Regions from separate parts of the Priestia sp. ST2 genome, predicted to be linked through region 2. Evidence: a T-box and tRNA genes for the amino acid it is inferred to sense, from the RefSeq annotation. Region 2 holds a T-box; the other holds one or more tRNA genes.
The links. The T-box of region 2 lies ahead of pheS (phenylalanine--tRNA ligase subunit alpha). A T-box ahead of a tRNA ligase gene usually reads a tRNA of that ligase, here a tRNA-Phe.

Region 1 (15,387 bases), on a different contig from region 2:
ATGGGCTGTCCTGTGCAGAATGTTGCAGGAAACGGAAAAGGTTCTGGTCTGATTCGCCGTCCAGATACTGCGGCTGAGATTATCCAGGCAGCCAAAGCTGGAGGGCTTCCAGTAAGCGTAAAGACTCGTCTTGGCTATACGCAAGTTGATGAGTGGTACGACTGGCTGAAGCACATTTTAGAACAGGATATCGTGAACCTTTCTATTCACCTTCGTACAAAAAAAGAAATGAGCGATGTTGACGCGCACTGGGAGTTAATTCCGGAGATCAAGAAGCTTCGTGACGAAATTGCGCCTCATACGCTACTAACAATTAACGGTGATATTCCTGACCGCCAGAAAGGTCTTGAACTTGCGGAGAAGTACGGCATTGATGGAATCATGATTGGACGCGGAATTTTCCATAATCCGTTTGCGTTTGAAAAAGAAAAGAAAGAGCACACAAGCGAAGAGCTATTAGAACTTCTTCGCCTGCAGCTAGATCTTCATGATAAGTATTCTGAAGAATTAGAGCCGCGCCCTTTCAAACCGCTTCGACGCTTTTTCAAAATTTACGTTCGCGGATTCCGCGGTGCAAGTGAATTAAGAAATCTACTCATGAGCACGGAAACAACTGACGAAGTGCGTGCGTTGCTTGATGAGTTTAAAGACAGAGCTGGAGTGAAAGAAGACGAAGGTTTTTCTGTTTCTTAAATAAGATCTCGTTTGTTTAAACTCAATTGTTCTAACATTTTATCGGAGAGAAGAACCTCTTGTTCTTTTTTATAGACGTATGCTATTTATCCACATATGATAAAAGCTGAGGCAGAAGGTTTTACATTTCCTTCTGCCTCAGCTTTTAATGAAAAAATATCCACACGATCTATTTATGATAAGGTTCATTTCGAATAATACGAAAAGCTCGGTAAATCTGTTCTACTAATACTAGGCGCATAAGCTGATGAGGAAACGTCATCTTTGAAAAAGAAAGGGCTGCGTTTGAGCGTTTCATTACTTCGCTGCTTAAACCAAGCGACCCGCCAATGACAAACGCTACTTTGCTTTTTCCGTAGGTAGCTAATGAATCAATTTCTTTTGCGAGTTCCTCGGAAGACTTTTGTTTTCCGTTAATAGCTAATGCGATCACATAAGTATCGTCTGAGATTTTCGCTAAGATGCGCTCTCCTTCTTTTTGTTTTACCTGTTCCATTTCAGATTCACTTAAGTTTTCTGGCGCTTTTTCATCTGCAAGCTCAATAATTTCCACTTTTGCATAGCTTGATAAACGCTTTAAATATTCTTGAATACCTTGTTTTAAGTATTTTTCTTTTAGCTTTCCAATGGTTATAATAGAGATATTCACAGGCTATTCTCCTCTCCTTTATCTCTTATCCACAGATATTATCCACATATCCACATGTTATATCCACATTTTGTATAAGAATATTAGTTCCCTACTACATATACAGCTTCATTTTCACAATATTCACAGCTTTTTTTGTCAGTGGAATTTTCTATTTTTTCAAAAACCGGCGCTAGCTCAATCTCATCTACCATTACATCCAGCGCTAGTTCTGTATGTTCTAAACAGCAATATATCTTCATGTATTTATCTTCCTTTCTCTATTCTTTTCATTAAAAAACCACAGGAGTTTATCCCCTGTGGATAACTTTATTTTACTTCATTTGACGCGTTAATTTTACTTCTGTGGATTTCTTTTTGCCATCGCGATAGAACGTTACGTTCATTTTATCGCCAATTTCTTTTTCAATGTAGAGGTGTTTGCGAAGTGTCGCAATGTCCCTTACTTTGCTGTGATCTAACTCAACAATCACATCATATTCCTTTAATCCGGCTTTAGCGGCTGGCGAACCTGGCTCAACTTTTAGAACAGCGACTCCGTTTACTACATCATGCGGTAACTTAAGGGTTTCTTTTAAATGATACCCTGATACCTCACTTAATGATAGTGTACTAACTCCAAGATACGGACGTCTGACTTCACCATATCGTTCTAAGTCATTAATAATGGGCCTAGCCATGTTGATTGGAATCGCAAGACCAATGCCTTCTACTGCTTCTTGAGCAATTTTCATGGAATTAATACCGATTAATTCACCATCAATATTAACAAGAGCACCCCCGCTATTACCAGGGTTAATGGCGGCATCTGTTTGAATAACTTCTGATTGCCAATCAGGATTTCCATCGCCATTCAAATCTTGAGGAATGACACGGTTAACCCCTGAGACAACTCCTTGTGTAACGGAGCCAGAAAATTGAAGGCCTAGCGGGTTTCCGATCGCAATCACTGGTTCACCAGCTTTAAGCTTATCAGAATTTCCGAAGGTAGCCACTTTTGTCACGTGGCCTGCGTCAATTTCAAGAACTGCTAAGTCCATTAAATCATCGCTGCCAAGAATTTTAGCCGATACCCTTGTACCGTTACTGAAGCTCACTTCAATTTCGTTAGCGCCTTTAATGACATGATAGTTTGTCACAATATAAGCTTTGTTGCCTTGTTTTTTGTAAATAACACCTGAGCCCGTCCCGGCATCAGTTCGTTCATCATTCCAAAAGCTTTCAGAGTTCTGAATGTTTACAACTCCTACAACTGCTGCATTGACTTCAGAAACAGCTTTTGTGACGGCCGTAGTGACGTCAAGAGATACTGACTTTTGAATGGTAGACCCTGTTTGTTCATCTCTATTTTCATCCGTCATCCACCCATCTGGTAAAATCCCGTTCCTCACCAAGGCTGGCATAAGAAGCAGTACAATAAGTGCACCTATAATTGCTCCAATCAGAGCAGAAGCGAAATATCCTCTGCGGCGTTTAGGCGGCCGACTATTTGGCTCTTGGCCTTCATCATAATGTTCCACACTATCACCGAACCCTTCATTTATCATCGTGAATGTATGCATTCACGTACTAAATGAAGTTATTTTTCGCTTCCTTTCTAGAGACTATACATAAACAATATCAGTTGGTCTTTTTGGATCAGTATCACATAGGAGAATATTGTCCTCTACATTGATGTCTTTCTGTTGTAACACTTGTGCAACCGACATGCGGGCAATTTCCTTCATGTTATTGTCTTGACTCAAATGCGCTAAGTAAATGCGTTTGGTTTGATCTCCAATCACATCTGCCATTGCAAGAGCCGCGTCTTCATTTGATACATGTCCCACGTCGCTTAGAATTCGTCTTTTAATGCTCCAAGGGTATCGCCCCATTCTCAGCATTTCAACGTCATGATTGCTTTCAAATACGTACATATCGCTATTTTTAATCGTACCTTTCATGCGGTCACTTACATAGCCGGTATCCGTAATAAGGGTTAATTTTTTAGATCCTTGATGAAAGACATAAAACATAGGCTCTGCAGCATCATGCGAAACGCCAAAAGACTCCACTTCCAATTGACCAAACGATTTCGTTTGGCCAATTTCAAAGTGAAACTTCTGTTCTGTATCAATGTTGCCAATCAAGCCATCCATTGCGTTCCACGTTTTTTCATTTGCGAAAATAGGGAGCTTATATTTACGTGCCAGAACACCTAGTCCTTTAATATGGTCACTATGTTCATGAGTCACTAAAATTCCTGATAAATCCGGGATATTGCGATTTACTTGTTGAAATAGAGCTTCCATTTGTTTTCCGCTCAGCCCTGCATCAACTAGTAAGGAATGTTCTCCATCACTTACTAAAATCGCATTTCCTGTGCTCCCACTCGCTAGCACGCTGAAATGCAGGCTCATTTATCTCACTCCAAATACTTATTTATTTCCTTTTTTAATAATCTGCCCTTCAAAGGCATTTACAAAATAACTCGTATCTCCATTTACAACAATGTGCCAAGTTGGTGCTAAAACTTGAGAATTTAGTAGTGGCAGATCAAACGTATAGTACCCAAACTCTACTTTTGTTACAGAATCTTTCTTTTTCAATTCACCCTTCAAAAACAAATTTTCTAATGCTTTTAAAGGCGTTAAAACATCCTGCTCATCATCTAACGTTTTCACAGAACCTAGCATTGTTTGTTCATACGAAATAATTTCACCTTTATCATTTAAATGAGCAATAATCATGCCATTTTCATTATCAAAGATTTTATGCTTCTTATATTGTTGAAAGAATGTAACTGTTTTTTTCTCTTTGTTAACATTCCATAGCTCATAATCCTTACCCGAGAGCACATACCGTTTTAGAAATTGACTTAGCTTTGCTTCGGGACTTTTTTCAGGTACTGAAAAAGGTTTGTCTAGTACACTTCGAATTGTTTTTTCCTCAAGCAGCGCTGCTTTTTGTTCTTTAAGCTTTTTTAAATCTTCATCTTTAAACAGTTTGCTTTTAGCATTTAACGACGAAGCTTCCTTCACATCTACAGGTAAATGTTTATATTCAATGCCTTCACTCGTTAATTGTTCTTCAACGCTCGACTCCACAAATAGAGAGTACTGATCTTCTTGATGAGTTTTAAAAATCTGATAGCCTAAGTAAATATTAAGGATCAAGAAAGTGAAAATAAAGATGGTCTTTGTTCTATTCCAATCCATCGTTATCGCCTCCTTCGGTCGGCGGTGCAATTCGATACCACTTACTATTATAATAATAGAACCAAGAAGGAACGAGTTTGACAGAGTTAGAATTAAACTCAACCGTCTTTTCACCGGTTTTTGGCTGCTGGGAGACTTCTTCTAGCTGATAGCCTATTGAAATATCTTTTAACAGATTCGGGTCAAAGTTTTGGTGTTTTTCAATTAATTGAATCACCTTTTGAGATGACTGCAGCTTTTCTACACTCGAATCCTGTACTCTCACAAAACGATAAAGAGGACGACGGTAATTTAAAATCTCCGCATTTCCCCATCTTTGATATATTTCAGTCATTCCCTGATTGCTGTACACTGGATAGTTATCTTTATAATAACGATAGCTAATTTCTTTTGTAATACGATTCCAGCTGTTGAACCTGTAATTAGATTCCGTCCAGCCGCCGTGGTCATTAACGAAGCTAAAGCTGCGGTTTATTAAATTATAATCTTCCATTACTTCGGTCGTGGAATTTACAAGATTCACATATTCCATCACATCTGTCTTCGTATTAACATTAATCACTTTTGTACCTTCGGTGTAGACATCTCGGTTTGTAGACGTTTCTTTCCGTGCATAGTCTGGGTTGTTAAAAAGCGCTTCCTTATATTTTTCAATATCTAAATGCCTCATGCTCGTATAGTAGACTTCACTATTCATCGTGATATTGTTTTCTGGAAGGAAGATATACCGATTTTTGTTTTCTTTATATACAAAGCTCGGGGCATACGTACGTTTCATCTTATCTTCTAATTCTTTGATATCATCTTTGGCCAAATTCTTGACTGTAACCGAATAAATCTTTTTTTGCTCATAATTCACAAGATACACGCTCACGAAAAATGAAGGTGTACGCTTAATTTTAATGAGTACACGGTCAAATGTTTGATTAGGCAAAGACGTTTGAGAAAATGAAAAAAGCTGTTGAAATGTTTTCAAAGGCAGCGCGTCTGGATACAGCACTTCAATAGAATTACTGCCATGGACATAATTTAAAAATCCATCAGGAGAAATAGCATCCGAAACGTCCGTCACGTTCGAAAATTTCCACTTTTTCATTTCATTTACCCATTTGTTTACATCATCTTCGTCGTGAGACATGTAGTGATTATCGTTTCGATGATAGAGAACTTCTGTTGGAAGAATATGATCTTCTATTTTACTTTTTGAACTCACTTCAACTTCCTGCAAATGTTGATTTTTTGAAATGACCTTATAAGAAGGCTGATACGTCCATATATGATACGTCATAATTAAACTGGAAGCGACGAGAACAACTAAGATGGCCGTTTTGATATGTTCATATCTCATTCCCATTCGTCATCATTCTCACTTTCAATCGGAAGAGTAAAGTAAATCGTTGTTCCTTTTCCTTCCTGACTATCTGCCCAAATACGTCCATCATGTGCTTCAATAATTTCCTTGGCAATAGCAAGCCCTAATCCTGTTCCGCCTAATTTACGCGTTCGTGCTTTATCTACACGATAGAAACGTTCGAAAATTTTAGCTAAATTTGATTTTGGAATTCCCATACCTTGGTCTTTAATGCTCACAACAATTTCATGCGTATGCTGAGCAATTGAAAATGTAATGGTTCCGCCTTCAGGTGAATATTTTATTGCATTGGAAATAATGTTATCTAATACTTGTGTAATTTTATCTTGATCGATAGCGACATAGATTGCTTCATTTGGCAAGTCGCGCACGAACGAAATGCCTTGTTCAATTGTCATTTCAAAGCGATCAATGATGTAATGATAGAACTTCACAAAATTGATTGGGTCACGACTAAATCGGTAGTCTTGGCTATCTAGCTTAGATAATTGAAGCAAGTCGTTAACGAGACGAATCATTCGTTCTGTTTCCGTTTGCGTTACATTTAAAAATGTTGGAGCTAAGTCCTTATCTTGCCATGCTCCTTCTGCAAGCGCATCTAAATAACTGCGCATCGTTGTTAACGGCGTACGCAATTCATGTGAAACATTCGCTACGAATTCTCGGCGATCTTGATCAATTTTCTCCTGCTCTGTAATATCATGCAAGACAATGATAATCCCGTTAATAAAACCGGTCTCTTTTTGAATAGCGGAAATGGTAGCTCTTAAAATAAAGGGATCCGATTTTGTACTAAAGTCCAAAATTAATGACTCTTGATTAGCGAGCAAGCTTTCAAACGTATGCGTTTCTTCAAGATCTAGTAGGGAAACAACTGGATCAGACAAAACCGTTTCACGTGAAACATTTAGCATAGCGGCAGCTGGATCATTAATTAAAATTACTCTTCCCTTTCGATCCGTGGCAATAACGCCGTCCGTCATATGAGCTAATACCGAACTAAGCTTACGGCGCTCCCCTTCTGTAGTTGCCTGTGCTTCTTGAAGCTTTCTTGTTAAGTTGTTGAATGTGAGAGCTAGCTGACCAATTTCATCATACCCGTATACCTTAGCTTTTCTAGTAAAATTTCCTTTGGCCATCTCAAGTGCTTGTTTTCTCATTTCAGACATTGGACGAGTAATCGTCTGAGCTAAAAACACGCCTAAAATAGCTGTAATAAAAAGAGCAATCACCGTACCTGCTTTAAAGATCTGATTGATATTACTCATTTGATCGTAAACAGGCTCCATGGAAGCTGTTAAGTAAATAGCACCTAAGATTTCTTCGCTAGACTGAACTTTTCCATTTTTATTAGTTGAATTTGATTGACTGGCACCTACTTTATCCTGTAAACGAATAGGCTGTATCATAACTCTGATTCGCTGTCCGCTTTGATCAACAAATACATTATCAGAGTTTGTTCCTGCTAACAACGCATTTGTAATCGCTAAATCATTAGTCTTTTTACCTATGATCTGTTGAGGATTTGAGTTCGATGTAGCAATGATTCTTCTATTTTGGTCAATGACTCTTACTTCAGAGATGTCATTCATATCATTTGAAGCTAAATTGGGTCTTGAAGCAAAATCTCGTAAAATAGTCTTTAAGTCTTCCTCAAGAGTGGGTGAATCATCATCACGATTTTTCACCATTTCTTGTCCAATATTATACGTCAGCAAGTCTGTCCGCTCTTGAAGAGACGTTCGAAAGTTGTTAACTAATTCTTTTTCTAATTGTCGTGCAAAATAGACCCCAATAATTTGCATCGCAATTAAAATGAGCAGCACATAAATCAATACAAACTTTAAATGAATAGATTGCAGGAGCCTTACTTTCTTCATCTAAAATTACTCCTGCTCTGGGCTGCGTAAATAATAGCCTACTCCACGTCTTGTTACAATCCACATTGGATGGCTTGGATTATCTTCAATTTTTTCACGTAATCTTCGAACTGTTACATCTACCGTACGCACATCACCAAAATAGTCATAACCCCATACAGTTTGAAGCAAGTGTTCACGCGTCATGACTTGTCCAATGTGCTTCGCTAAATAATGCAGCAGCTCAAATTCACGGTGAGTCAGTTCAATCGTTTCTCCGCGCTTAGACACGATATAAGCATCTGGGTGAATAACAAGTGCTCCAATCGTAATTTCATTCGTTTCGCTTTCTTCCGTTGGAACAGCTACCTGCTGATGTCTACGTAAATTAGCTTTTACACGTGCTAATAATTCACGCGTACTAAACGGCTTAGTTACATAATCATCTGCACCTAATTCTAGACCTAAAACTTTGTCAATTTCAGAGTCTTTTGCTGTTAACATGATAATTGGCATATCATATTTTTTGCGCACTTCTCGGCAAACTTCCATTCCATCTTTCTGAGGAAGCATAATATCTAATAAAATCATTTCAGGCTGTACTTCTTCCACTTTTTCAAGTGCTTCTACGCCATCATAAGCACAAAATACTTCGTAACCTTCTTTTTGCAAATTAAACTTTAAAATATCTGCAATCGGCTTTTCGTCATCTACGACTAAAATACGTTTATCCATGATCATCGTTCTCCTTTATTAGTTGAAGCAAAATATAAAAGATAGTATTCATACTGTTTGAATACCGTAGTTTTATTATACTTGATAACCCTTGAAACGTCACAAGTTCATCCTCTACTATACATGAAGATATATGATTTTCAACCATCTCTAAATACAAAAGTAATATATTACCACAAAAGAGATACAAAGCAAATAACGTTTTCTTTTAAATGTAAATAAAAGAAAAAAGCATGACTTTAAATAAAGTCATGCTTTTTGATGGCTCGGGACGGAATCGAACCGCCGACACAAGGATTTTCAGTCCTTTGCTCTACCAACTGAGCTACCGAGCCAAAATGGCGGTCCCGACGGGAATCGAACCCGCGATCTCCTGCGTGACAGGCAGGCATGTTAACCGCTACACCACGGGACCTCAGTCTATATGCTATGTATTAAAAATATTAAAATGACCCGTACGGGATTCGAACCCGTGTTACCGCCGTGAAAGGGCGGTGTCTTAACCGCTTGACCAACGGGCCACGTTGTAACAAAAGTGAGCCATGAAGGACTCGAACCTTCGACCCTCTGATTAAAAGTCAGATGCTCTACCAACTGAGCTAATGGCTCATGTTATATCTCTTAGCGACGCTTATTATAATAACATGATATTTCATATGAATGCAATAGTTTTTTTAAAACTTTCTTTTTATTATTGAGCTTTTTTAAAAAATCTTGTTAACAAAGCACCAATTATAAATAAAAAAGGTTAGCTCACGAGGAGCTAACCTTTTTTATTTAGCTATATACACCACGTAATACATTTGTTTGTGTACGATCTGGACCTACAGAGAAAATAGATAAAGGAATACCTGTTAATTGAGACACGCGCTCTAAGTAGTGGCGAGCGTTATCAGGTAACTCATCTAATGTTTTCACACCCGTAATATCTTCTGTCCAACCTGGAAGCTCTTCATATACAGGTTCGCATTCTGCAAGTGTTTTTAAGCTAGCAGGGAATTCTTCCATAACTTCCCCTTTATAACGGTAAGCTACGCAAATCTTTAATGTCTCAATTCCCGTTAATACATCAATTGAGTTTAAAGATAAATCTGTGATTCCGCTAACGCGACGAGCATGACGTACAACTACACTGTCGAACCAACCTACACGGCGAGGACGACCAGTTGTTGTACCATATTCACGTCCTACTTCACGGATTTGATCACCGATTTCGTTTGTTAATTCAGTTGGGAAAGGACCGTCACCAACACGAGTTGTATACGCTTTTGATACACCTACAACGTGTTTGATTTTAGATGGACCTACACCAGAACCAATTGTTACTCCACCCGCTACTGGGTTTGAAGATGTAACAAATGGATATGTTCCTTGGTCGATATCTAACATAACACCTTGTGCGCCTTCAAATAGTACACGACGTCCTTCGTCTAACGCATCATTTAATACTACTGATGTATCAACAACATATTTTGCAACTTGTTGACCATACTCATAGTACTCATCTAAAATTTCTTCTAATGTAAAGCCTTCTACTTCATACATTTTTTCAAGAAGGCGGTTCTTTTCAGCTAAGTTTTGTGTTAATTTTGCTTCAAATACTTCACGGTCTAGTAAATCGGCAATTCGAATACCAACACGTGCTGCTTTATCCATATAAGCTGGTCCAATACCTTTTTTCGTTGTACCAATCTTATTTTCACCTTTACGTTCTTCTTCAACTTCATCTAATTTTAAATGATATGGAAGAATCACATGAGCTCGGTTACTAATACGTAAGTTTTCTGTTGTTACACCGCGATCATGTAAGTATTTTAATTCTTGAACAAGCGCTTTTGGATCGACAACCATACCGTTTCCAATTACACACGTTTTGTCATTATAAAAAATACCTGAAGGAATTAAATGTAACTTATAAGTTTCACCATTAAACTTAATTGTGTGACCTGCATTGTTCCCACCTTGGTAACGTGCAATCACTTCTGCATTTTCTGATAGGAAGTCTGTAATCTTCCCTTTTCCTTCATCTCCCCATTGTGTTCCTACTACAACGACTGAAGACATATCTTAAGCACCTCCGCTTAGTAAGCAACAGCTCACTACGACATAATTTAACCATGGATAAGTGTATCAATTTATCACACTAAAGTCAATTAAATCCGAACGATTTAACAAAAGTTATTACAAATATATCGTATTTTGCGGAACGAATGCGATAACAATAAAATAAAACCTCTCATATTGAGAGGTTTTATGCACCAGGCGGCACTCCTGCGTCATCAAAGCGCCGCTCGAGATTAACGAATTTATTGTACTCTTTTACAAAGGCAAGCTGTACGGTTCCAACTGGACCGTTACGCTGCTTGGCTATAATAATCTCGATAATATTTTGATTTTCTGTATCTTTTTCATAATAGTCTTCACGATATAAGAAAGCTACGATATCGGCATCCTGCTCAATACTTCCGGATTCACGGATATCAGACATCATTGGCCGCTTATCTTGTCTTTGCTCTACTCCACGGGAAAGCTGTGATAAGGCGATAACAGGAACTTCTAATTCACGAGCTAAAGATTTTAACGCACGCGAAATTTCAGATACTTCCTGCTGTCGGTTTTCTCCGCTTCGTCCATTTCCTTGAATGAGCTGTAAGTAGTCAATTAAAATCATCCCAAGCCCGCCTTCTTGTTTCAAGCGACGGCACTTAGAACGGATTTCACCTACACGAATACCCGGTGTATCATCAATATAAATCCCTGCATTGGACAAAGATCCCATTGCCATCGTGAGCTTTCCCCAGTCATCAGCTGTAAGCGAACCTGTACGCAGCCTTTGTGCATCAATATTTCCTTCGGCACACAGCATCCTCATAACAAGCTGCTGAGCACCCATCTCTAAACTGAAGATGGCTACGTTCTCATCCGTTTTCGTTGCAACGTTTTGCGCAATATTTAAGGCAAAAGCCGTTTTACCTACCGATGGTCGGGCCGCTACAATGATTAAATCATTTCGCTGGAACCCTGCTGTCATTCTATCTAAATCACTAAACCCGGTTGGGATACCTGTAATGTCACCTTTTCGATTGTGAAGAACTTCGATATCATCGTACGTTTGTACAAGTACATCTTTGATATTTTGAAACACACCGCTGTTTTTACGCTGTGCTACTTCTAAAATGTTTTTTTCCGCTTCATTTAATAAAACTTCCACTTCGTCTTCCCTTGCATATCCTTCTGAAGCAATATGCGTTGCAGTACGAATTAAACGGCGTAAAATCGACTTTTCTTCTACGATTTTACCGTAATACTCTACGTTTGCAGCCGTTGGAACAGAGTTAGCTAAATCACTTAAATACGATACGCCGCCAACTTCTTCTAGGATTTTTTGGTCAGCTAATTCAGACGTTACCGTTACCAAATCAACCGGTTCACCTTGGTCAGAAAGTTTCAGCATACATGTAAAGATTTTCTGGTGCGATGCCCGGTAAAAATCTTCAGGTATTAGCAGTTCAGATGCTAAGGTTAAAGAAGAAGGCTCTAAGAAAATGGCCCCTAATAGCGCTTGCTCTGCTTCAATATTCTGAGGCGGAAGACGATCAGCAAAAAGATCACTCATATTTCTATGCCCCTCTTATATTCTTTCAGTATTTTCTTTCATCATAAATGTTGGCGCGAACAAATACAAGTCCGCGCCAACCCTTTATATTATTTACTTATTTCTCAATCTTACGTTTATTTTTGTTCAGTCACGTGTACCTTTACCGTAGCCGTTACTTCCGGATGTAATTTAACCGGTACATTTGTGTAGCCTAATGCGCGAATTGCATCATTTAATTCAATTTTACGCTTATCTACTTTAATTTTGTGCTTTTTCTTTAATTCTTCAGCAATTTGTTTGCTTGTGATAGAACCGAATAAACGGCCACCTTCACCAGATTTTGCTGTTAATTCAACTGTTAGTTCTTCAAGAGTTGCTTTTAACTCTTTGTTTGCTTGAAGTTCTGCAGCTGCATCTTTTTGCTCTCTATTTTTTTGTGCTTCTAATACTTTCACATTACCGCCTGTAGCTTCAACAGCATAACCATTTTTTAATAAGAAGTTATGTGCATAACCGTCTGAAACATTTTTCACTTCACCTTTTTTGCCTTTTCCTTTTACATCTTTTAAGAAAATTACTTTCATGATTTTTTACCTCCATCTAAGTACTCATCAATTGCTTGTTTAAGCCGTTCTTCAGCTTCATCCAAACTAATGTCTTGAAGCTGAGTAGCAGCATTCGTTAAATGGCCTCCGCCTTGGAGACTTTCCATAATAACTTGTACATTGATATCTCCAAGCGATCTCGCACTAATGCCAATTAGATTATCCCGTCGCTTAGAAATAACAAACGAAGCAACCACTCCGCTGATTGAAAGCAGCGTATCTGCAGCTTGCGCAATTAACACTTGATCATACATTTTGTTTGGTTCAGCTCGTGAAATGGCAATACCTGCTGTATAAATCTCTGCATGTTCAATAAAGCGTGCTCGCTGTACATATTGCGTGATATCTTCTTTTAAAAACTTTTGAACAAGAACCGTATCTGCGCCTTGAGAACGTAAAAAGGACGCTGCATCAAACGTACGAGATCCCGTGCGTAATGTAAAGCTTTTTGTATCGACAATAATACCGGCTAAAAGTGCTGTTGCTTCTAGCATATCAATTTTAAATCGTTTTGGCTGGTATTCAAGAAGCTCAGTAACGAGTTCTGCTGTCGAGGAAGCATATGGCTCCATATAGACAAGAAGAGGATCTTCGATAAAGTCTTCTCCTCGTCTATGATGATCAATGACCACGACATTTTCAATACGATTTAATAACCTTTCTTCAATAACGAGCGACGGCTTATGCGTATCTACTACTACTAAAAGAGTATCATCACTCACAAGATTTAAGGCTTCTTCAGGCGTAATAAATCGTTCCCACAGGCCTTCTTTCTTTTTAATCTCTTCTAGCATTCGCTGAACACCTGTATCAATATGATCAGGATCTAATACGATAAAACCGTCTTTCTGATTGACTTGCGCTACTTTTAATATCCCAATAGCAGCTCCTACAGCATCCATATCCGGATACTTATGACCCATGATAATCACTTTTCCACTCTCTGTAATGAGCTCTTTTAACGCGTGAGAAATAACCCTTGCACGCACGCGCGTCCGTTTTTCCATTGGGTTTGTCTTGCCCCCAAAGAATTTTACTTTTCCATTCGGCTGTTTAATCGCTACTTGATCTCCACCTCGACCTAAGGCCAAATCCAAACTAGATTGAGCTAAAGCACCCAGCTCAGGTAAATCAGCAGAACCAGCTCCGATACCAATGCTCAATGTAAGCGGTATATTTTGTTTAGACGTCTCTTCACGAACTTGGTCTAAGATAGAAAATTTACTTCGCTCTAAATGAATTAAGATTTGTTCATTCATAATCGCAATAAATTTCTCGGAAGACGTACGTTTAATAAAAATACCGTATTCTTGAGCCCAACTATTTAACATAGAGGTTACTTGACTATTCAAGTTACTTTTAACTTGATCATCCATTCCTTGCGTTAGTTCATCATAATTATCTAAAAAGATAATACCTAAACTTGTTCGTTCTTCTTCATACAATTTTTCGATTTCTATTTGCTCTGTAATATCAAAGAAGTACAGTAAGCGCTCGTCTCGTTTAATCACCACTTTAAATTTCCGATCATGCAACGTGACAACTTCTGTTTCCACTTCTTGTTTGATCAGTGGAATAATACTTTCGGCTACATCGTATAATGATCTTCCCACTAGTGTGTCTTCACCGAGACAAGATGCTAGAAAAGGATTCGTCCATTCAATTTGATATTCATCATTAAACAGCATAATCCCAATCGGCATTTCCATTAATGCCTCTTCGCCTACTTTTTTCAGCCGATGAGACAGCATTGAAATATAGGTTTCAAACTCATCGGACAGCATTCGCTCCATTCTCATGTATAGAAAAAGACAGGCTAATAGTAATATAAAGCCTATCATTCCTATGATCCAATTATGATAGGTCACGATACCTACTAAAATCAGAGCTATACTATACAATGAGTAAAATGGATAGCGAATGACGTTCTTTTTTGTAAAGACAGGCATCCATTTCAGCTCCTACTTTTTTAAGTTCCACAATATCTACTTTTTTGTGTCTAATTGTTTTCTTAAATTAAACCCTAAATCAATTATACCTAAGATGCGCACAATTTGAAGGATAATTGGAATAATTAATGCTAAAATTGTTACAACAATTGGAATTGCTTTGGCATACCCTTTTTGATGTGAGAAATAGAAAATAAAAGAGATCCCTTGTAACACGACTAGCATTTGCAGTCCCATCACGATGTTGATAATAGCTACGTACATAAATGTACCTTGTTCAATATTAAAAGATGGGAAGGATAAAATTAATGCAATCAAATAATACCATAGAATACTTTTAGGAAGTTTAAATTCACGAAAAGGCGGGAATGCTTGCACCTCATAACCTGTTCTTTTAAGAATAGGCGTAGCAATAAGCTGAGAGAAAAAGGCCAGAATAACTCCACCCATAACAATTAATAGAGGCAACAGATTTTTAAACATATCAAATGCATCTCTCATTTGGTCAATTTGAGATTCCTTAACGTCTTGTCCTAAACTTTTCATCATTTCAATACTTTGATTAATCGATTGATCTAAAGCATTATTTATTTGCTCCATTAGATTAACATTAAAAACGATGTTTGCTCCTACGAACAATAAAAGTAAACCTAAACTAAACGCAACCGTGCCGCCTAGTAAAATGGTATACCTTTTTTGTTTTTGTCGGTAAAGCATTCCTATTGCTAAT
Region 2 (15,387 bases):
AGGATACTAGAAATAAAGGGATGGGAAATTTTACTTCAACCTCTTTTTAGCTATAATAGAGGTATACATATGAAAGGGGTAATCCATATGACAAAGTTAGATGAAACATTGACGATGCTTAAAGCACTAACAGATGCAAAAGGAATTCCTGGCAATGAGCGTGAACCGCGTGAGGTTATGAAGAAATATATTGCACCTTATGCAGATGAAGTAACGACGGATGGGCTAGGCAGTTTGATTGCAAAAAAAGTGGGCAACGAACAAGGGCCTAAAATTATGGTAGCCGGTCACTTAGATGAAGTAGGCTTTATGGTGACTCAAATTGATGAACGCGGCTTTATTCGTTTTCAAACGGTAGGCGGATGGTGGTCTCAAGTGATGCTTGCTCAACGCGTAACCATCGTTACATCTAAAGGAGAGGTAACGGGGATTATTGGCTCAAAGCCTCCTCATATCCTGCCTCCAGAAGTTCGTAAAAAGCCAGTTGACATTAAAGATATGTTCATCGATATTGGTGCCTCTAGCAGAGAAGAAGTAGCGGAGTGGGGAGTGAAACCTGGTGATCAGGTTGTGCCTTATTTCGAATTTACGGTTATGAACAACGAAAAGATGCTGCTAGCGAAAGCCTGGGATAACCGTATCGGCTGTGCAATCGCTATCGATGTATTAAAAGCTTTAAAAAATGAAACACATGAAAATGTTGTGTATGGTGTAGGAACGGTGCAAGAAGAAGTTGGACTTCGAGGTGCAAAAACATCCGCTAACTTTATTGAACCGGATATTGCATTTGCTGTTGATGTCGGCATCGCTGGAGATACACCTGGTGTTTCTGATAAAGAAGCATCTTCTAAAATGGGAGAGGGTCCGCAAATCATTTTATATGATGCTTCCATGGTTTCTCATAAAGGACTTCGAGATACAGTGGTAGATGTGGCAGATGAATTAAATATTCCATATCAATTTGATGCAATCGCTGGAGGTGGTACGGACTCAGGTTCTATCCATATTTCAGCTAACGGGGTGCCAGCACTTTCAATTACGATCGCAACTCGTTATATCCATTCTCATGCAGCGATGCTTCATCGTGATGATTATGAAAATGCAGTTAAATTAATTGCGGAAGTAATTAAACGCTTAGACCGAAATACGGTAAACGCAATTACGTATAATTAAAAAAAGCTCATTCTCCTAGGAGAATGAGCTTTTTGCTGTACATAGGACAAGGCTATTTATTTTAAACCGTTTTCAAGCGTTGTCAGAATTTCTTCTTTTTCTGATTCTGGAGACTTTTCCCAAAGCACCTCAAATAAAACACCAAGTCCAGGGAGCATTTTTTCCTCGCCGCTTTGAATAGCGTCAGAAATTGTAGCTTCAAGCTCTTCTTTTGAGTTTCCTGAAACGTTTGCAATAACAGCATTTCGTAAATTAAGATCCATCATTTTCACCTCAGCTATCGTAAAGTTACCAATAGTTTTTGTTTTCTTTGCGATTTCTATGTACAATAAAGTGAAACTTATCTAATGATTATTGAGCAAAATGTAATCGAACTATTTATTTTTATATAGATAAAGGAGTTATGTTTGTGAAACAAATTGATTCAGTTAAAAATCCGCAGGTAAAAGCGTGGAAAAAGCTGCATAATAAAAAAGACCGTGATAAGCAGGGCCTTTTTATGGTAGAAGGCTTTCATTTAGTCGAAGAAGCTATCAAAAATAAGGATTGCGTAAAGGAACTAATTATACGCGAATCGATCGAAGTGCCAGCACAGTGGAACATAGACGGTATTGAAATAACCGTTGTCAACGAAGCAATAATCAAATTATTATCTGACACCGAAACACCTCAAGGAATTATCGCTGTGTGTTTTCAAACGAAGCATGCAGAAATCATTCATACAGCACAGAAAGTATTGCTTTTAGATGCGGTGCAAGATCCAGGTAACCTAGGTACGATTATTCGAACCGCTGATGCTGCCGGAGTGGACGCTATTATCGTTGGAGAGGGCAGCGTGGATGTGTACAACCCAAAAGTCGTTCGTTCAACGCAAGGAGCTATTTTTCATCTTCCAATTGTAAAAAGCGATTTACTCGAAATGATTTCACTGTTAAAAGAAAGAGGAATAGCAGTTTACGGCACGTCTCTACAAAATGGAAAGGTCTACTCATGCGTAAAACCTTCAAACGAATTTGCGCTGATTGTGGGAAATGAAGGAAACGGCGTAAGCGAGAAAGTGCTGGAACAAACGGATCAGAATCTGTACCTTCCCATCTATGGAAAGAGCGAGTCGCTAAATGTTGCCATCGCTTCTGGAATCTTACTTTATTATTTACGCGGAATGTAGTTGCATCGAGAACGTGTTTTCACTATAATAATACAATAGTTACATATGTAAAAAACGATGAAAGAGAGCAGTAGCTTATGTCCGTTTATGCAGGGAGAAAATGCCGCGACTGAAAGCATTTTTATAAATGTAATAAGTGAATTCACCTCTTGAGTTGACACTTAGACCATCTTACATAGATGTAAAGGTGTTCCGGAGATTCCGTTAACTTGAATGAAGTGAACTGTATACGTCTGTGTATATAGTTAACAAGGGTGGTAACGCGACTAATCCTCGTCCCTTTTTTGGGAGGAGGTTTTTTTATTTGTCATTTTTTACGTTAAAAGGAGGAATAAGTGATGAAAGAACGTTTACAAGAACTTCAACAAGAAGCAATTGCAAAAGTCGAAGCAGCAAGTGCTTTAAAAGAATTAAACGACGTACGCGTAGCTTATTTAGGAAAGAAAGGCCCTATTACAGAAGTACTTCGCGGTATGGGAAAACTTTCAGCTGAAGAGCGTCCTGTAATGGGAGCACTTGCAAATGAAGTGCGTGAAGCTATTGCATCTAAAATTGAAGAAAAACAAACGGCGTTAGAAGCAGCTGAGGTAGAGCGTAAACTTGCTTCAGAAACAATCGACGTAACGCTTCCAGGACGCCCTGTTAAAGCAGGTACGCATCACCCGCTAACAAGCGTGGTTGAAGAAGTAGAAGATTTATTCTTAGGAATGGGCTATGAAGTAGCAGAAGGACCGGAAGTAGAGCAGGACTACTATAATTTCGAAGCGCTGAACTTGCCAAAAGGTCACCCAGCACGTGATATGCAAGATACGTTTTATATTACGGAAGAAACGCTTCTTCGCACGCATACATCAACTGTTCAAGCTCGTGTTATGAACAAGAATGAAGGCAAAGGACCTGTTAAAATTATTTGCCCGGGTAAAGTGTACCGCCGCGATGACGATGATGCTACGCATTCTCATCAATTCATGCAAATTGAAGGTCTTGTAGTAGACGAAAACATTCGTATGAGCGATTTAAAAGGCACGCTTGAAGTATTTGTGAAAAAGATGTTCGGTGCAGACCGTGAAATTCGTCTTCGTCCAAGTTTCTTCCCGTTCACTGAGCCGTCTGTAGAAGTAGACGTATCGTGTGCAAAATGTGGAGGTAAAGGCTGTAATGTATGTAAACAAACAGGCTGGATTGAAATTTTAGGAGCTGGCATGGTTCATCCAAATGTCCTTGAAATGGCTGGATACGATTCAACTAAATATCGTGGTTTTGCTTTTGGAATCGGTGTAGAGCGTATTGCTATGTTAAAACACGGCGTGGATGATATTCGTCATTTCTATACAAATGATGTTCGTTTCTTAGATCAATTTAAACAAGTATAAAGGAGGGGCTACGATGTTTGTATCTTATCGTTGGTTACAAGAGTATGTTGACTTATCAGGCGTAACGGCAGAAGAGTTAGCAGATAAAATCACAAAAAGTGGAATTGAAGTTGAAGGTGTAGAAAACTTAAATAAAGGCATCAGCGGAGTGGTAATTGGTCACGTTGTAGAACGTGAACAGCATCCAAATGCTGATAAATTAAGCCGCTGTCAAGTAGATCTTGGCGGAGGAGAAATCGTTCAAATCGTGTGCGGAGCACCAAACGTGGCACAAGGTCAAAAAGTAGCGGTTGCAAAAGTGGGAGCTGTACTTCCAGGTAACTTTAAAATCAAGCGTGCTAAGCTTCGCGGTGAAGAATCGAACGGTATGATTTGTTCTCTTCAAGAGCTTGGCATTGAAAGCAAGCTTGTGGCAAAAGATTATCAAGAAGGCATCTTCGTGTTCCCAAGCGATGCTGAAGTAGGAGCGGATGCACTAGATGCATTAAACTTAAACGATGAAGTATTAGAACTAGGGCTAACACCAAACCGTTCAGACTGCTTAAGTATGTTAGGCGTAGCACATGAAGTGGCTGCTATTTTACGTCGTGAAGTGAAGTATCCGTCAGTAAACGTGCAAACGTCTGATGAGCAAGCAGCTGATTATATTTCCGTTAAAGTAGAGGCAAAAGAAGACAATCCGCTTTATGTAGCGCGCGTTGTGAAAAACGTAAAAATTGCTCCGTCACCATTATGGATGCAAACGCGTTTAATGGCAGCTGGTATTCGACCTCATAACAACGTTGTTGATATTACCAACTATATTTTGCTTGAATACGGCCAGCCGCTGCATGCTTTTGACTATGATCGTCTTGGTTCAAAAGAAATTGTTGTACGTCACGCGTCAGAAGGCGAAAAGTTTGTAACACTTGATGATCAAGAGCGCGTATTAAAAGGCAATCAGCTTGTCATTACAAACGGCAGTGAGCCGGTAGCTCTTGCAGGTGTAATGGGCGGAGCGAACTCCGAAGTAAAAGACGATACGGTAAATGTTCTCATTGAATCAGCTTACTTCAAAGGCTTAACGGTTCGCCAAGCTTCAAAAGACCACGGTCTTCGCAGTGAGGCAAGCGCTCGTTTTGAAAAAGGAATTGATCCTAACCGTACGCGTGTAGCTGCTGACCGCGCAGCAGAATTAATGGCTGAATACGCTTCAGGTGAAGTGGTAAGCGGTACTGTAGAAGTAGATACACTAACTGTGGAACCTGCTGTTGTAGCTGTGTCACTTGGCCGTATTAACGATGTGCTTGGTACAGAGCTATCAATGGAAGAAGTACAAGACATTATGAACCGTCTTCAATTTGAAAACAAAGTGGAAGACGAAACCATTGTTGTAACAGTGCCAACTCGTAGAGGCGATATTACAATTGAAGAAGATATCGTCGAGGAAGTAGCACGTATGTATGGCTATGACAACCTTCCTACAACGCTTCCTGTAACAGTGGCAACTCCAGGAAAACTAACAGAGTATCAGCTTGGACGCCGTAAAATTCGCCGTTTCTTAGAAGGTGCGGGACTAGCACAAACAACAACATATTCGCTAACGAGCGCTGAAAAAGCTACTCAGTTTGCACTAAATGCAACAAGTACGATTGGTCTAGCAATGCCGATGAGTGAAGATCGCAGTATCCTTCGTCAAAGCTTAGTGCCTCATTTGCTAGAAGCAGTGAAGCATAATAATGCTCGCCAGTCGGATTCTATTGCGCTATACGAAACAGGCTCAGTGTTCTTATCTAAAGGTGAAGGAGAATTACCGGATGAGCAGGAGCGCGTAGCAGGTGCAATCACGGGTCTATGGCATGCTCACGGCTGGCAAGGTGAAAAGAAAGTCGTTGATTTCTATGTGATTAAAGGTGTACTAGAAGGGTTATTTGCACAGCTTGGTTTGGAGAAACGAATCTCATATGCTCCTGTTAAAAAAGACGGTATGCACCCTGGACGTACAGCGGCTGTATGGTTAGATGAAAAAGAAATTGGATACGTAGGTCAAGTTCATCCTGTTGCTCAGAAACAGTATGGTCTTCGTGAAACATACGTATTTGAATTACACCTTCAAGAGCTATTAGCTGCAGATGTCGAAGAAGTTCGTTATTCAGCTATTCCAAGATTCCCATCTATTACACGTGATATTGCACTTGTGGTAGATAAAAACGTTCTTGCAGGAGAAGTTCAGCGCGTCATCTATACGACGGGCGGAGAACTTTTAAAAGACGTGACGGTATTTGATCTATATGAAGGCGAGCGTATGGAAGAAGGCAAGAAATCTGTAGCTTTCTCTTTACGATACTTAGATCCTGAACGTACATTAACTGATGAAGAAGTAGCAAAAGCACATGGTGCAGTGTTAGAGGCTGTAGAAAAAGAATTTGGTGCAACGCTTCGTTCATAAGAATAAGAAAAGAGATGTGGATTTCCACATCTCTTATTTTTTAGCTAATTTTAAAGCTTTTTCCGTATTAGCAAAATGAATTTTAGCTAAAGAGTTCAGCGCATTCACGCCATGTTTCTTAATGATTTTAGCAGCGGCAATATCAACTTGTGCGCCAGCTCCGCGAGGAATAACCATCCCGGTCTTTTCCGTCAGCAAATCCATTTGTTTTAAAAATGCGTATCTGGCAATAATGGAAGCAGCAGCTACAGATAAATGAACGCTTTCTCCTTTTGTGCTGAAAAAGACATTTTCTTTGATAATTTCTTTTTCCTTTACCACGTGTTTATAATAGGTGTTTTTTTCGACAAACTGGTCAATTAAAATGGCATCGGGTTTTTCAGGATCCAATTTTTTTAACACGTTGGATAAAGCTTTGTTGTGCAACAGAGCTTTCATTTTACCTTGTGACATGCCTTTTTCTTGAAATGCATTATACTTTTCGTTATGTAAAACAAGCAAACTATAGGGAATAAAAGAAACAAGCTGCTTGGCAATTTCAATAATTTTAGCATCTGTTAACTCTTTTGAATCTCGTACTCCTAATTCTTTTAACAAAGGAAGCTGCTCTTTTTGAACATAGGCAGCAACTACGGTCATAGGACCAAAATAATCTCCTGTCCCTACTTCGTCAGAACCGATGACTGATAGTGAGCTGAAGTTTGATGGGAGGTGTGAGACAGGAGCCTTTTTCGCAGCATCTAAAGAGCCTCCCCACTTAGCCGCTTCTGTTTCAGCTTCTTTTCCTTGAAAAAGTACTTTTCCAGAGCGGTACGCAGTGATAGAACAGCCGGGAGTTTTAGCCGAAAAAATACTTCCCTGCGGCAGTTTGGGCTGCAGATAGGATGTGTAATGAAGCTTCATTTTAGCTATTCTATCAGCTGATACCTTAATAACAGCATGTGACATAATGCTTCACTCCTTTCGGGGTATTTTAGTTTACTTTATAAGCACTATCCCTTATGATAGCTTAAATATAGATATGTTTCCATTGAAGTCTTCTTCGTGGTATGATAGGGATTAGGATTTTTCGTGGAACGGAGGATTTTCTCGTGTCAAGACAAGATAAAACACGTGCGACAGTTGACATCTTTGGTCAGCAGTACAGCATCGTCGGTAGCGAAAGTACAAGCCATATTCGACTTGTCGCCTCTATAGTGGATGAAAAAATGCGTGAAATCAGTACTAAAAACCCTTCTTTAGATATCAATAAATTAGCAGTATTAACAGCTGTGAATGCTGTACACGAATATATAAAACTGAAAGAAGACTATGAGAGACTTGAACAAAAACTTTATGGAAAAGAGGAATGACTGAGTCAATGCTTAATATCATTTTAATTATATTGCTTCTTCTAGGCTTTGTAACAGGTCTTAAAAGAGGATTTATTTTGCAGCTCATTCATATTGTCAGTTTTGCGGTTTCGTTTATCGTCGCTTATATGTTTAGTGGAGATTTGGCAAGCCGACTTCGCTTGCTGATTCCGTTTCCGGACAATATTCAGCAGCAAAGTGTCGCATCGTTTGTATTTGATTCTGGAACGATAGAAGACGCTTTTTATCGAATGATTGCATTTGCGATTTTATTTTTTGCTACTCACATTGTACTTCGCCTTGCAGGCTCTGTTTTAACGGCTTTAACCGAATTGCCAATTCTGCGCCAGTTAAATAAATGGGGCGGAGGTGCACTTGGATTCGTTGAAGTGTATATCATCGTTTTTATTTTGTTATACATTGGAGCCGTGATTCCTGTAAGTGAAATTCAAACGCCAATTCAACAGTCTTCAATTGCAATCAATATCGTACAAAATACTCCCTACTTATCGTCTGCGATTCAAGATTTGTGGACTCAGTATGGTGTAATGTAATGAAATTACAATAGCTTGTTGAGAGGGTGTGTCGAAAGTGTCATAATACTTTTGAGATACCCTCTTTTTTTATCGCAGTCTGATCTGCGGTTTTCATGAGGATAAAAGTATGTCTAGATGAAAAATTGAGAGAGTAAATATGTCACTCATCATGTTTTTGAAAGTTTCGTTATTATGATAATAGGCTGGTGAAAAGAGATGAATAAAAAGGATATTATTAAATTGTTAGAAACAATTGCTACATATATGGAATTAAAGGGAGATAACCCTTTTAAAATTTCCGCTTTTCGAAAAGCAGCTGCAGCGCTAGAAACGGACGAAAGAACGCTGACAGAGATTGAGGATTTTACCAAGCTCCAAGGGATTGGAAAAGGAACGGCTGCAGTCATTACAGAGTATATGGAAACAAATGAGTCAAGCGTATTAGAAGAACTAAAGCAAGAAGTTCCTGAAGGACTTATTCCTTTGCTTAAGCTGCCGGGGCTTGGAGGTAAAAAAATCGCTAAATTATATAAAGAGCTAGATATTCGAGATATGGAATCACTGCATCAGGCCTGTATGGAAAATCGAGTGCAGGGACTAAGCGGTTTTGGTAAAAAGACAGAAGAAAAAATTATCGCTGCCATTGAAGAGTTTGGGAAGCGTCCTGATCGTTTGCCTCTTGCTTTTATGCTTCCAATAGCGGAAGAAATTTTAGAAGCCCTTAAACAGATGCATAGCATTGAGCGTTTTTCTCAAGCAGGGAGCATTCGCCGCATGAGGGAAACCGTAAAAGATCTTGATTTTATTATTTCAACAGCTGAGCCTCATGCTGTCCGTGAACAGCTAGTATCGCTGCCAAATGTGAAGGATATCATTGCAAATGGAGATACAAAAGTATCGGTAACGTTAGCCTATGAGTACGATGTGTCTGTGGATTTTCGTCTTGTAGAAGATAAAGCGTTTGCCACAACGCTTCACCATTTTACAGGATCAAAAGATCATAATGTGCGTATGCGTCAATTAGCAAAAGAACGCGGTGAAAAAATTAGCGAGTATGGCGTTGAAAATGCGGAGACAGGCGAAGTTATGACTTTTGAGTCTGAACAAGCATTCTATGAACATTTTGGGCTGTCTTTTATTCCGCCGGAACTTCGTGAAGATGGAACGGAAGTAGATGCATTTGTAAAGCCTCAAACCCTTGTGACCTACGGTGCCGTAAAAGGTGATTTGCATATGCACTCCACGTGGAGCGACGGGGCGTATTCGATTGAAGAAATGGCGGAAGCATGTCGCGCACGAGGCTATGAGTACATGGCGATTACAGACCATTCTCAGTATTTAAAAGTAGCTAACGGTCTAACGCCTGAACGCATTCGTAAACAGCGTGAAGAAATTAATCGTTTAAACGCACAGTTCGATGATTTTACAATACTAGCAGGAATTGAAATGGATATTTTGCCTGATGCAACACTTGATTATGATGATGAACTGCTAGCTGAGCTAGATTTTGTTATTGCGTCCATTCACTCTAGTTTTTCGCAATCACGCGAAGAAATTATGAATCGCTTAAAGCAAGCGTTAAATAATGTTCATGTAGATTTAATCGCTCATCCGACCGGTCGTTTGATTGGTCGCCGCAACGGATATGATGTAGATATTGATATGCTGATTGAATTAGCTAAAGAAACAAAAACGGCTCTTGAACTAAACGCGAATCCAAACCGTTTAGATTTAGCCGCTGAACACATAAAAAAGGCCCAAGAGGCAGGAGTTAAAATTGCTATTAATACAGATGCTCACAATCTAGACATGCTAGAGCATATGGAAATTGGAATATCTACTGGAATTAAAGGCTGGCTTAAACCAGAAACGGTATTAAATACGTATAGTCTCAAAGAATTAACCGCCTTTTTAAATCGACATAAATAAGCAACAGGAGGAATCAGTTTTGCAATCACGTATTTTTCATGTACTAGAGTTTAATAAAGTTAAGGAACAGCTTCAGAAAAAAGTAGCTTCTTCTTTAGGCCGAGAAAAAGTAGCGAATTTGATTCCCTCGACTCAGTATGAAGAAGTAGTCAAATGGCAGGAAGCAACAGATGAAGCTACAACCGTGCTGCGATTGCGTGGCAACGTACCGCTAGGGGGCATTTTTGACGTTCGACCTAGCGTGAAGCGCGCTGAAATTGGGGGAACGCTAAGCTCTAATGAACTTCTTGATGTAGCAAGCACTATTTATGCTGCAAGACAAGTCAAGCAATTTATCGAGCAAGTAGTGGAAGACGAAGATTTACAGCTTCCAATTATAACTGAACATATCGAAAAACTAATGCCTCTTCCTGAGGTAGAACAAACAATTAAAATGAGTATTGATGAGAATGGTACAGTGCTAGACGGTGCAAGCGACCAGCTAAGAGGCATTCGTCAAAAACTTCGCTCAACGGAGTCTCGTATTCGAGAAAAGCTAGAGAGCCTTATTCGCTCCTCGTCTGCTCAAAAAATGTTGTCAGATGCAATTGTTACCATTCGAAACGAACGTTTTGTTATTCCTGTTAAGCAAGAATATCGCAGTGCGTATGGAGGCATTGTGCACGATCAGTCTTCATCCGGAGCAACTTTATTTATTGAGCCTCAGGCGATTGTGACGTTAAACAATGAGCTTCAAGAAGCAAAAGTAAAAGAAAAACAAGAAATTGAGCGTATTCTCATTGCTTTAACCGTTCAGGTAGCGGAAGTGGCAAATGAACTCCGTCAAAACGTTTATCTGTTAGGTGAGCTGGACTTCATGTTTGCTAAAGGGCGCTATAGCCATGAGCTAAAAGCTTCAAAACCTAAAATGAACGATCGAGGCTATATTAAGTTAGTGAAGGCAAAACATCCTCTTATTGCACAGGAAGATGTCGTTGCCAATGATATTGAGCTAGGTGATCAATATACGTCTATCGTTATTACAGGGCCAAATACCGGCGGTAAAACCGTAACGTTAAAAACACTTGGATTATTTACGTTAATGGCTCAAGCAGGTTTGCAGATTCCTGCGCTGGATGGATCGGAAATGGCTGTGTTTAAACACGTATTTGCTGATATTGGAGATGAGCAGTCGATTGAACAAAGTTTGAGTACCTTTTCATCTCATATGGTCAACATTGTAGATATTTTACAAAAAGTAGATCACGAAAGTCTGGTCTTGTTCGATGAATTGGGAGCAGGAACGGATCCTCAAGAAGGTGCAGCGCTTGCGATTTCGATTTTAGATCAAGTATATGAAAGAGGCGCTCGCGTAGTTGCGACTACTCACTATCCTGAATTAAAAGCGTACGGCTATAACCGTGAAGGAGTGGTCAATGCTAGCGTAGAGTTCGATATTGAAACATTGAGCCCTACTTACAAGCTGCTGATTGGTGTACCGGGCCGAAGCAATGCTTTTGAGATTTCAAAACGTTTAGGTTTAAGTGCTGAAGTAATTGAACGTGCCAAAGGCTATATTGGCTCAGAAACAAATAAAGTAGAAAATATGATTGCCTCTCTTGAAGATAGCCGTCGTCAATCTGAACACGAGCTAGAAGAAGCTGAAGAGCTAAGAAAAGAGGCTCAGAAGCTTCATAAAGAATTACAGAGTCAGATTATTGAGTTTAATGAAAAACGAGATAAGCTGTACGAAAAAGCTGAAGAAAAAGCTCAAGCCACAGTTAAAGCAGCATCTGAAGAAGCAGAGAAAATCATTAGCGATTTGCGTAAAATGAGTCAAAAAAATCATGCGCTTGTAAAAGAGCATGAATTGATTGAGGCGCGTAAGCGTCTAGAAGATGCAGTTCCAACTCTTGAAAAAAGTAAAAAGAAACCGGCTGTGCCGAAAAAACAAGAGCGCACTCTTCAAGCTGGAGATGAAGTGAAAGTCTTAAGCTGGGGACAAAAAGGAACGCTTGTGGAACGAGTAAGCAATAATGAATGGCAAGTACAAATGGGAATTATGAAAATGAAGGTGAAAGAAAAAGACCTCGAATATATCAGTTCTCCAAAACCTGTAGAAACGAAGCCGCTTGCTACGGTAAAAGGAAAAGATTATCATGTAAATCTAGAACTGGATTTAAGAGGAGAGCGCTATGAAAATGCGCTGATTCGAGTTGAAAAATATATTGATGATGCTTTATTAGCCAACTATCCGCGCGTTTCGATTATCCACGGTAAAGGAACTGGAGCTCTTCGTAAAGGTGTACAGGAATATTTGAAAAATCATCGTTCTGTCAAAAATATTCGTTTCGGAGAAGCTTCTGAAGGAGGTTCTGGCGTTACGGTTGTGGAATTTAAATAAAAGAGTGCTGAAATAAAGGTGTCAGTCGATGCGCTGAACAAGCATATATGAAGATAGAAAATCCGACATGGCTCATGGACTATGCTGGGTTTTCTATCTCTTTTAAGAACGATACAAGTAAAGGAAAGAGACCTGTCAGTTCATTACGTGGAGCGTAATATAAATTAGGAGTGATGCAAAAATGAGGGATTTTTGGAAAGACCCGTATATTGAATCCGCCGCTTATTACAGCGTGGTTGTCTTGAGCATTGTCGTCTTTCTTGTTGTGTTTGAGCTCGTTACTAAGTATAAGAATTGGGAAGAGATTCAAAAAGGAAATATGGCTGTTGCGATGGCAACAGGTGGAAAAATATTTGGATTAGCTAATATTTTTCGCTATTCGATTGAGCATAACGACAACTTGTTAAGAATGCTAGGGTGGGGAATATATGGATTCGTTCTTTTACTAGTCAGCTATTTTATTTTCGAATTTTTGACGCCGAAATTTCGAATCGATGCCGAAATTGAACAAGATAACAGAGCCGTTGGGTTTATTTCACTTGTTATTTCAATCGGTATGTCCTATGTAATAGGAGCAGGGATAGGATAGGAGAGAGTCATGGAGAAGTTAGCGAAAATTTTACTCGTTTTATGCGGAGTGTTTATGCTTATTGGTCTTATCTATTTATCTATATAGCTTTTCCTAACATCATGATGACAGCAAAAAAGCTGACCTTAAAGCAGGTCAGCTTTTTTAATGACTACTTCCATACGTCTTCAGCAATTGAAATCACGTGCTTTACTTTATCCCACTGCTGTTCTTCAGTTAGTAAATTTCCTTCTTCTGTAGAAGCAAATCCGCACTGGGGACTTAAACAAATTTGATCAAGAGAAACAAATTCTGCCGCTTCAGCAATTCGTTTTTTCACTGCTTCAGGATCTTCTAAATCTCCAAATTTTGATGTGATAAGACCAAGGACAATCTGAAGATCATCTCGCTTTACATGTCGAAGAGGTTCGAATCCTCCTGAGCGTTCATCATCAAATTCTAAAAATAGTCCATCTACGTTTAACTGACTGAAAATAGCTTTGGACGCATTTTCATATCCGCCGCTTGCTGTATAAGTGGACTGGAAATTCCCTCTGCAAATATGCATTGTAATGACCATATCATCTGGCTTATGCGCAATGGATTCATTGATCGCATTTGTAAAACGTTTCAGTAATTCTTGGGGCGTGAAACCTTTTGACGCGATTTGTTCTTGTCCTTTTTCTGAGAAAAAGACTGCCCACGCAGTATCATCTAACTGTAAATAGCGGCATCCGGCATCATAAAATGCTTGAATGGCTTTTTGATATGTTTTAACTAAATCAGCAAAAAATACATCCGTATCCGAGTAAGAAGACTCTTCAATATGACCTCTGAAAAATAGCATATTAGGACTTGGAATGGTGAACTTAGCTACGTGTTCTTTTCCAGCAGCTTGATGAAGAAATTTATAATCTTCAATCATAGGGTGGTGATTAAAATCTAGTTTTCCAGTCACTTTTATACCGTGAGCTTTTGTTTGGACTCCGTGAAACTGAATTCCGGACTCTGCTTCGTAAAGTTCTACGCCAACAAGCTCTGACAGAAAATCAAAGTGCCACCACGCGCGGCGAAACTCACCGTCTGTGACGGCTTTTAATCCAATTTGTTTTTGCTTTTCTACGAGTTTACGAATTTCTTCATCTTCAATTGCTCGAAGCTGTTTCTTTGTCATTTCCCCGTTTTCCACTTGTAATCGTGCTTGTTTGATACGCTCGGGACGCAAAAAGCTTCCAACGTGATCTGCTTTGAACGGTCCTTTAGTCAATGTTGTTGTCAATTCATACAGCTCCTTAAAAAAATCTAATTTTTATTATATACAAAAAATTCGGATAATGTACAGGGGTAAATCCAATTTTTATTTATTACGCTGCAGGATGAAAGAGTGATTAGGTAGGAAAGAGAACATTCAATAACGATTGCATCTAAAAAAAGAATGAACTATAATTTTAATTAGAAAATTCTAATTTTTTATTTTTTTTGAGGGAGAGGATGCGTGTGGAATCCACCGAAAAGATATGGCTTTCTCAATATCCGGATGAAATACCTGCTAGGCTTCATTATGAACAAAAAAATTTAGCACAGCTTTTTGAAGAAGCAGTTCAAAAGGATCCTAAAAAAAGCGCAATCTATTTTCTAGGGAAAAAAATGACGTTTTCCCAGCTGCATCAAGATTCTCTGAAGCTGTCATCTTACCTTATTGAACTGGGATTAAAAAGAGGGGATAGAGTAGCCATTATGCTTCCAAATTGCCCTCAAGCTGTCATTTCCTTTTATGCGGTTCTGCTTGCCGGAGGAGTAGTCGTTCAAACAAACCCTTTGTATACGGAAAGAGAGTTAGAGTATCAGCTTAATGATTCAGAAGCGACCATGATTATTGCACTCGATTTGCTATATCCGCGTGTAGTAAAAATGAAAGCGTTAACAAAAATAAAACACGTAGTCATCACCTCTATTCAAGATTATCTCCCATTTCCCAAAAACATAATGTATCCATTTATTCAGCGCAAACAGCAGAAGATAAGCGTGGATGTGAGTCATACGGAGACTACTCATTTATTTAAACGTATTATAGATGAATCCTCTCCCGCAGTATGTAACGCTGAGGGAATTTCAGACGAAGATATCGCGATTTTACAATACACCGGGGGAACAACAGGTTTTCCAAAAGGAGTCATGCTTACTCATAAAAACTTGGTAGCCAATGCAACGATGTGTTCACATTGGTTATACCGCTGCAGGCATGGAAAAGAAAAAGTGCTTGGAATTATCCCATTTTTTCATGTGTATGGTTTAACAACGGTTCTTGTTTTATCGGTTTTGCAAAACTATGAGATGGTTCTTCTGCCTAAATTTGATGCAAAAACGACGCTCAAAACCATTCATAAGCAGCAGCCTACTTTATTTCCAGGTGCGCCGACGATTTACATTGCATTATTAAACCATCCTGATTTAGCAAAATACAACTTATCTTCTAT

Region 1: it has a tRNA-Phe gene. The T-box ahead of pheS (phenylalanine--tRNA ligase subunit alpha) is inferred to sense a tRNA for this amino acid. The anticodon was not compared.

What each region holds. Positions count from the first base shown of each region.
Region 1 is NZ_JBVVNT010000005.1:329,669-345,055, forward strand. Features, by position in the region: gene AC0KUU_RS23045 (tRNA dihydrouridine synthase) at 1-693, shown strand, start outside; gene rlmH (23S rRNA (pseudouridine(1915)-N(3))-methyltransferase RlmH) at 863-1,342, opposite strand; gene AC0KUU_RS23055 (CxxH/CxxC protein) at 1,426-1,584, opposite strand; gene AC0KUU_RS23060 (S1C family serine protease) at 1,657-2,889, opposite strand; gene AC0KUU_RS23065 (MBL fold metallo-hydrolase) at 2,947-3,741, opposite strand; gene AC0KUU_RS23070 (two-component system regulatory protein YycI) at 3,760-4,539, opposite strand; gene AC0KUU_RS23075 (YycH family regulatory protein) at 4,526-5,893, opposite strand; gene walK (cell wall metabolism sensor histidine kinase WalK) at 5,884-7,791, opposite strand; gene yycF (response regulator YycF) at 7,798-8,505, opposite strand; tRNA gene AC0KUU_RS23090 (tRNA-Phe) at 8,768-8,840, opposite strand; tRNA gene AC0KUU_RS23095 (tRNA-Asp) at 8,845-8,920, opposite strand; tRNA gene AC0KUU_RS23100 (tRNA-Glu) at 8,955-9,026, opposite strand; tRNA gene AC0KUU_RS23105 (tRNA-Lys) at 9,042-9,114, opposite strand; gene AC0KUU_RS23110 (adenylosuccinate synthase) at 9,283-10,569, opposite strand; gene dnaB (replicative DNA helicase) at 10,757-12,121, opposite strand; gene rplI (50S ribosomal protein L9) at 12,238-12,687, opposite strand; gene AC0KUU_RS23125 (DHH family phosphoesterase) at 12,684-14,657, opposite strand; gene AC0KUU_RS23130 (YybS family protein) at 14,694-15,387, opposite strand, start outside.
Region 2 is NZ_JBVVNT010000001.1:155,994-171,380, forward strand. Features, by position in the region: gene AC0KUU_RS00780 (dUTP diphosphatase) at 1-10, shown strand, start outside; gene AC0KUU_RS00785 (M42 family metallopeptidase) at 88-1,173, shown strand; gene sspI (small acid-soluble spore protein SspI) at 1,230-1,436, opposite strand; gene AC0KUU_RS00795 (TrmH family RNA methyltransferase) at 1,577-2,341, shown strand; T-box leader at 2,390-2,625, shown strand; gene pheS (phenylalanine--tRNA ligase subunit alpha) at 2,680-3,714, shown strand; gene pheT (phenylalanine--tRNA ligase subunit beta) at 3,728-6,142, shown strand; gene rnhC (ribonuclease HIII) at 6,176-7,090, opposite strand; gene zapA (cell division protein ZapA) at 7,234-7,494, shown strand; gene AC0KUU_RS00820 (CvpA family protein) at 7,491-8,048, shown strand; gene polX (DNA polymerase/3'-5' exonuclease PolX) at 8,247-9,959, shown strand; gene AC0KUU_RS00830 (endonuclease MutS2) at 9,979-12,342, shown strand; gene AC0KUU_RS00835 (DUF350 domain-containing protein) at 12,524-12,931, shown strand; gene AC0KUU_RS00840 (5-methyltetrahydropteroyltriglutamate--homocysteine S-methyltransferase) at 13,083-14,189, opposite strand; gene AC0KUU_RS00845 (AMP-binding protein) at 14,402-15,387, shown strand, end outside.